Regions from separate parts of the Paracoccus sp. pheM1 genome, predicted to be linked through region 2. Evidence: riboswitches for the same ligand, from Rfam matches in the RefSeq annotation. Region 2 holds a riboswitch; the other holds the start of a gene.
What was found. Region 2 has a riboswitch for thiamine pyrophosphate ahead of thiD (bifunctional hydroxymethylpyrimidine kinase/phosphomethylpyrimidine kinase). Riboswitches for the same ligand answer to the same signal wherever they lie in the genome.

Region 1: linked by a shared signal. The riboswitch ahead of KF941_RS05465 (TenA family protein) and the one ahead of thiD (bifunctional hydroxymethylpyrimidine kinase/phosphomethylpyrimidine kinase) in region 2 are both predicted to bind thiamine pyrophosphate.

Annotation. Positions count from the first base shown of each region.
Region 1 is NZ_JAGXCX010000001.1:1,103,388-1,106,784, reverse strand. Features, by position in the region: gene KF941_RS05470 (NUDIX hydrolase) at 181-654, shown strand; gene KF941_RS05465 (TenA family protein) at 658-1,302, opposite strand; TPP riboswitch at 1,365-1,495, opposite strand; gene KF941_RS05460 (AI-2E family transporter) at 1,666-2,859, shown strand; gene KF941_RS05455 (protease modulator HflC) at 2,936-3,397, opposite strand, start outside.
Region 2 is NZ_JAGXCX010000001.1:2,511,803-2,515,199, forward strand. Features, by position in the region: gene KF941_RS12770 (FAD-dependent oxidoreductase) at 1-398, opposite strand, end outside; gene thiD (bifunctional hydroxymethylpyrimidine kinase/phosphomethylpyrimidine kinase) at 395-1,222, opposite strand; TPP riboswitch at 1,290-1,393, opposite strand; gene KF941_RS12780 (HAD family phosphatase) at 1,575-2,177, shown strand; gene KF941_RS12785 (hypothetical protein) at 2,270-3,034, opposite strand; one part of gene KF941_RS12790 (IS5-like element IS1248A family transposase) at 3,204-3,397, shown strand, end outside.

The DNA of each region.
Region 1 (3,397 bases), 1.4 Mb from region 2:
GCGATGCCATGGAAAGCCCCGCCCCGGCGGGGCTTTTCCATTTCGCGGGCGCAGAGGCGCGCGGCGGGAGCCGGCATATCGCGTCGGGCGAGCTTTCCCGATCGCGGAGGCCGCAGGCCACGCCGCCCTTGGCCGGGCATGCGCTAGCCCGGCAGGCCGGGCGTTTTCAGGGCAAGGAACATGCGGATCATCGACAGGCAGGCCGTGCGGGCCATTCTGCTGACGCCCGAGGACCGGGTGCTGCTGATGCGGGTCGATTACGGCGGCGGCGACTGGTGGATCACCCCCGGCGGCGGCATCGAGCCGGGCGAGACGCCGGAACAGACCCTGCGCCGCGAATTGGCCGAGGAGCTGGGCTTCGCCCTGCCCGCCCTGGGCCCGCTGGTCTGGCGGCGCCGCGTGACCATGACGCTGCACCGGCAGCGCTGGCGGCAGTCCGAGGATTATTTCCTGGTCGAGACCCCCGGCTTCACCCCGGCGATCCAGGACGCGCCCGAAGCCGCCACCATCCGCGAATTCCGCTGGTGGAGCCTGGCCGAGATGCGCCACACCTTCCAGCGCCTGGCCCCGGCCGGACTGGCGCGCATCGTGCTGGACTATCGCGAAAGCGGGCCGCCCGGCAGCCCGCCCGAGATAGAAATCATCGAGGGTTGATCGCTAAGCAGCGAAAACATCGTCGAAAAACGCCAGTTCCAGCGTGACGGCGCGGCGGAAGAAGTCCCGCGCCTGCTCTGCGGCCTCGGGGCCCGCCCGGTCGAATTCGTCGCGCAGGAAGCCGACGAAATCACGGAAGAAGGGATTGTCGTGCAGCGTGATCCATTCGGCATGGACGAAATTCGCCGGCAGCGGCTGGGTCGCGCGCATGGCCCAGTCGAGATAGAGCCCCTCGGCCACGTTCAGCACCGCCAGAACGGCGGGATAGGCGCGCGTCTCGGCCGCCTCGCGCATCAGTGCCTGGAAACCCGCGGTAGGGGCGCTGTCGGGAATGGCGGCGCGGTCCGCCTCGCCTACGCCAAGCGCGGCAAAGGCGCGCAGGAAATAGTCGTTCTCCTCGCCCGAGACCATGCCGGCGAAGCGGCCGAAGCGCAGCCGCGATTCGAAACGGTCGGCCGAGGCGATGGCGGCGCCCAGAAGCGTCAGGAAGGCGTCGAGGAAACGGTGGTCCTGCACCAGGTAGCGCGCCATCGCCGCATCCGCGATGCTGCCGTCGCAAACTTCGCGCACGAAGCGGTGGCCGACGGCGGCGGACCATTCCGTCGCGCATTCCCGGCGCAGGGTCTCAAAGAAGCTTTCGGTCATCATGCCCTCATGGCTTGGGGGCGAGACCGTCGGTGCGGCGGCCTCGCGGTGAGGCCGGCAAAAGGCAGGTGCGTCATTCCCATTCCTCCGCCGGCATGATCCGGGTCAGGTTCAAAGGGTCACCGCGCCGCCCGTTGCAGGTCGCGCCGGGCCAGCGGTTTCTCAGCCCCTTGCCGGGGCTCCCCTTGGTGGCGCCAGGTTAGCGCGGATGGCCGCGGCTGTCACGCGCCGCCCACAGGATCGTGAGCCGGGAAATCCGGGAGCGGCCGGGCCCGAGGCGGCATTCCGTCTTGCAGCCGGGGGCCAGATGTTATCTCGTTGCGACAGGGCGGGCGCGCGAGCCGCCCGCAGTCAGGACCGGGAACCATGACGACAGGCGAAATGCCGAAACCCACGACCACGACCGAGCCGAACCCCGCCGCCGCTGCCCTGCAGCAAAGCCCGAAACAGGTCGGTCTGCGCCTGCACCGGCCGCCCCTGCTGACCAATATCTCGGCCGCGCGCTGGCTGCTGCTGGCCATCGTGGCGGCCTCGATCTACTTCTTCCACGGCTTCCTGGTGCCGGTGCTGGCGGCCATGGTGATCGCGCTGGCCAGCTGGCCCCTGCGCGAGCGCGCGGCCCACCAGCTGAACCTGGGCCGCACCGGCGCGGCCACGCTGCTGGTGCTGGTGCTGGTCTGCTTCCTGCTGATCCCCATCGCCATGGCGCTGATCTATGCCTTCCGCGAGCTGCGCGACTGGATCAACTGGGCGATCGTGGTCAACAGCTCGGGCGCGCCGACGCCGGGCTGGATGGTCGAGCTGCCGCAGGTCGGCGACTGGCTGGACGAGAACTGGCAGACCTATGTCGGCCGCCCCGGCGGCATCAGCGAGATCGTGCAGCTGGTCAGCGGCTCGAACATCGGCGCGATCTATCGCGGCGCGGTGACGGCGGGCACGCTGGCCTTCCACCTGGCGCTGACGCTGCTGTTCATGCTGATCACGCTGTTCGTGCTATACCGCGACGGCGACAGGATCGTGGCGCAGATCGACCAGGTCGGCCGCCGCATCCTGCCCGACCGCTGGAGCCGGCTGTCGCGCGTGGTGCCCGCCACCATCAGCTCGACCGTGACCGGCATGACGCTGATCGCCATCGGCGAGGGGGTGATCCTGGGCATCGCCTATTGGCTGGCGGGCGTGCCCTCGCCGGTGACATTCGGCGTCATCACCGGCTTCATGGCGCTGATCCCCGGCGGCGCGCCGCTGTCCTTCACTCTGGTCTCGGCCTATCTGGTGGCCAGCGGCACGCCCTTTGCCGGGGCGGCGCTGTTCATCTGGGGCACCTGCGAGCTGTTCGTGGTGGACAAGACCATCCGCCCGGTCCTGGTCGGCGGTCCGGTCAAGCTGCCCTTCCTGCCGACCTTTTTCGGGTTGATCGGCGGGGTCAAGACCATGGGCATCGTCGGGCTGTTCGTCGGTCCGGTGCTGATGGCGCTGCTGGTCTCGATCTGGCGGGAATGGCAGCGCGAACTGTCGGAAGAGGAACAGCGGCAGGACAGCAAGCTCATCGGCCTGGAGTGACCGTCGGCCCCCGGCATGAAAAAGGCGGGACGCAAGCCGCGTCCCGCCTTTCCTTTTGCGCTGTTCGTCCCGCGGATCAGTCGGCCGGCGCCGGCGTCGCGGCGGGCGGCACCACCGGCTCTTCCTGCGGCGGGCTGGCCAGCGATTCCGGCAGCGGCGTCAGCGTCACCCCGGCGCTGGAGCCCAGGGGCTGGCCGGTGCGGTCGGTTTCGGCCGGCGCCGGGGTCTCGCCCGGTTGCAGCGCGCCTTCGGTCTGCGGCTCGTCCTCCGACTCGGACTCCGACTCGGGCTCGGTGGCGGCGGGCGTCGGCACCGGCACCGGATTGGCCCGGTCCGCGCCGTCATTGCGCAGATAGTCGAAGAACTCGCCCTGGGGCTGGATCACCAGCGAGCTGTTCTCGCCCTTCAGCGCCCGCTCATAGGAGGTCATCGAGCGGGTGAAGGCAAAGAACTCGGGATCGCGGCCGAAAGCGTCGGCATAGATGGCGTTGCGGCGGGCATCCGCCTCGCCGCGCACCACCTCGGCCCGCTTGCGCGC
Region 2 (3,397 bases):
GCGAAATGCAGCCCGCGCGGGAAGCGGCCGGACAGTTCCGGCTCCAGCGCCGCGATCTCGTCGCCGCTCACCGGCTGATGCGCCTCGGTCAGCCGGGCGAAACGGTCGAGTTCCGCCCGGTCGCGCGAGGGCGCCAGCACCAGCGTGCCGCGGCGGATGACCTCGGCCCCGTTCGCCTGCCACCAGTCGGCGGCATCGACGCCCAGGCGCAGCACCACCGGCTCGGCGCTTTCGGCCTCGCAATAGGGGGCGAGCATCCCGCCCGCGCGCCAGCTGCAAGCCTGCGATCCGGGCTTGCCGGCCGGGTCGATGATGCGCGGCAGGGTGCCGCGCTGGGCCAGTTCGGTGGCGATGCAAAGCCCCATCACCCCGGCGCCAAGGATGGTGATCTGGTTCATGCCTGTCTCCAGAGCGCGTGGAAATGATGCACCGGGCCGTGGCCCAGCCCGACCGACAATTCGTCGGCGCGGGCGATGGCGGCCTGCAGCCAGCCATGGGCGCGGGTCACGGCCTGCGCCACCGTCATGCCCTGCGCCAGCCCGGCCGCGATGGCCGAGGAAAGCGAACAGCCGGTGCCATGGGTGTTGGGCGTCTGCTGCCGCGGCGCGGTCAGGACCAGCGGCTCGGGACCGATCAGCAGGTCGGTGCAGCTGTCCTCGGTTGCGTGGCCGCCCTTCATCAGCACGTTGGCGGCGCCCAGGGCGCGCAGCGCCTCGCCCTGCTGGCGCATTTCCTCGGGGGTCGCGGCGGGGGCAAGGTCCAGCAGGCGCGCGGCCTCGGGCAGGTTGGGGGTCAGCACGGTCGCCAGCGGGATCAGCTGCTCGCGCAGCGCCGAGACGGCCTCGTCCGGCAAAAGCGCGTCGCCGGATTTCGCCACCATCACCGGGTCCAGCACCACCGGGACCAGGTTGTCCGCCAGCAGCGCCGCCAGCCGGCCGGCGACGACCGTGATCGCATCCACGCCGCCGACCATGCCGATCTTGACCGCGCGCACGTCCAGGTCGCCGAAGACCGCGTCGATCTGGGCGGCGATCATGGCGGGGCTGACAGGTTCGACCGCGGCGACGGTGCGGGTGTTCTGCGCGGTGATCGCGGTGATGACCGAGGCGCCATAGACGCCCAGCGCCGAAAAGCTTTTCAGATCGGCCTGGATTCCGGCACCGCCGCCGCTGTCCGAGCCGGCGATGGTCAGTGCGATGGGATGGGGCTGCAATCCCGACATGGCCCGCCTTTCGTTTCGGCCGGGCACGCGGACGCTGGGCGGATGGGTGGCGGCCTGGGATTGCGGGCCGCGTCACTCTACCCTTCCCTACGCCGGCATGACCCGGATCAGGTTCGATGGGTCGGTGCCCGGCACCTCTCAGCCCCGTGCGGGGCTCCCCAAGTGTATGAGTCTTCCGCGCGACACTAGGCCCCGGCGCCCCGCATTGCAAGGGCCGCGCGCGGCCGGCCCCTCGCTGTCGCGGATCCGTCGGCCTTGCCGGCAGCATGGCAGGGCGCGCGGCGCGGTTTTCGGGCTTTACAGCGCCGGGATTTCCGGCCGATCTGGGCGCGGCGAAATGCGGAAGGATGCGATGAAAAGCGTGATCTTCGACCTGGGCGGGGTGCTGATCGACTGGGATCCGGCGCTGGCCTTTGCGGATGTGTTCACCAGCCGGTCCGAGGCCGAGGCCTGGATGGCCCGCATCGACTTTCCCGGCTGGAACCGGATGCAGGACGGCGGGCGCGGCTTTGCCGAGGGGCTTGCCGCCGCCCGCGCCGCCCATGGCGACGAGGCGCGCCACCTGGCCGGCTATCTGGCGGCGTTCCCCGTCACCATCGAAAAGACCGTGCCGGGCAGCTGGGCGGTGGCCGAGGCGCTGCTGGCCCGCGGGGTGCCGCTTTATGCGCTGACCAACTGGTCGGCCGAGACCTGGCCCCATGCGCTGGAGCTGCATCCCCGGCTGGGCGGGCTGTTCGCCGACATCCTGGTCTCGGGCCAGGTCGGCGCGCTGAAGCCCGAGCCCGCGATCTTTCGGCTGCTGATGGATCGCAACGGGCTGCGCCCCGAGGACTGCATCTTCATCGACGACAGCCCGGCCAATGTCGAGGGCGCCCGCGCGCTGGGCATCGACGCGATCCGCTTTACCAGCGCCGAGGCGCTGGGCGAGGATCTGGCGCGGCGCGGGGTGTTTTGAGGGGGCGGCTAGTCCGCTTTGCGGGACCGGAGCGGTCATTCGCAGCCTGCATGAGCAGGAGAAATCTATCAGCAAAGACCTCACGTTGGCATTTAAGAAAGCAACTCAATTAAAACACTGCTTTTAATAAGATACGATAGTCCAGCATGTGCGCCCGACCCATCCGCAACCTTTATGTGGCCAGCATTCACGCCAATCATTTTACTTCCTCGAAATCCGCCGCCGTAAGTAATGCCGGCGCCAGACTGAAGTCCTCTATCTAAAGTAAAAACAGGTGAGCCAGAATAGCCGCCCCATGAGAATCCCTCAATTGCAATGCGCCTTGCGTCGCCGCTGAGACCATGCCCGATAAAATTCTGCGATGGATCACTTGCCACCCACCCGGTTCGCATTACCGGCTGATTAGACGCTCCATGATACACTGGGAAAGCCACAATGTCGGAGATATCTACCTCGGAAAAGTCGGCGTCTGCCGCTAAGTAGCTTTCCTCAATCGGTACCACGCTGCCTGGCAACGCTCCGTCAATTCTGACATTGCTCAGATCAACCGCGGCAACATCTTCCTTCTCATTTTTTGGAAACAGAATCTGTGGTGGGCTAAAGGAAAAATCAAACGGCAGCAGATTTCCGTCACAATATCCCGCAGCGACTACCTTTCTCAAAGCCCAATTTTTCTTGCGGGGGTCACTGTAGCTTGCATCGAAGACATGCCTGTTTGATACAAGATACAACTTTCCGGCGCTTGTCCTTAGGAAAAATGCCGTACCGGAAGCAGACTTCTCGTTACCGTATTCGTCAAAATACATAGAAACCCTTGTTGCGCTGTACAAGTGCTTCCGGGTCAGCGGGTGATACATATTCACGCCTCAAATGTTCTGAATGGGTTCACGATACAGATTGCTGCGTTTTCCTCGTGAGTCGCAAACAACGCTTTGAATTCCAGGAGGTTGAACGTGCGTCTAGGGTCAGGATGCATTGATTTTCAGTGTGCTACGTGATTCACGGCTCGGAAAACGGAGCGGTGACATGAGCGACCTGTACTGGCTGACCGACGAGCAGATGACCAAGCTTGCCCCTTTCTTCCCGAAGTCGCACGGCAAGCCACGCGTCGATGACAAGCGTGTTCTAAGCGGGATTATCTTCATCAATCGCAATGGTTTGCGCTGGCGAGATGCCCCCAGGGAGTATGGGCCGCACAAGACGCTCTACAGCCGGTGGAA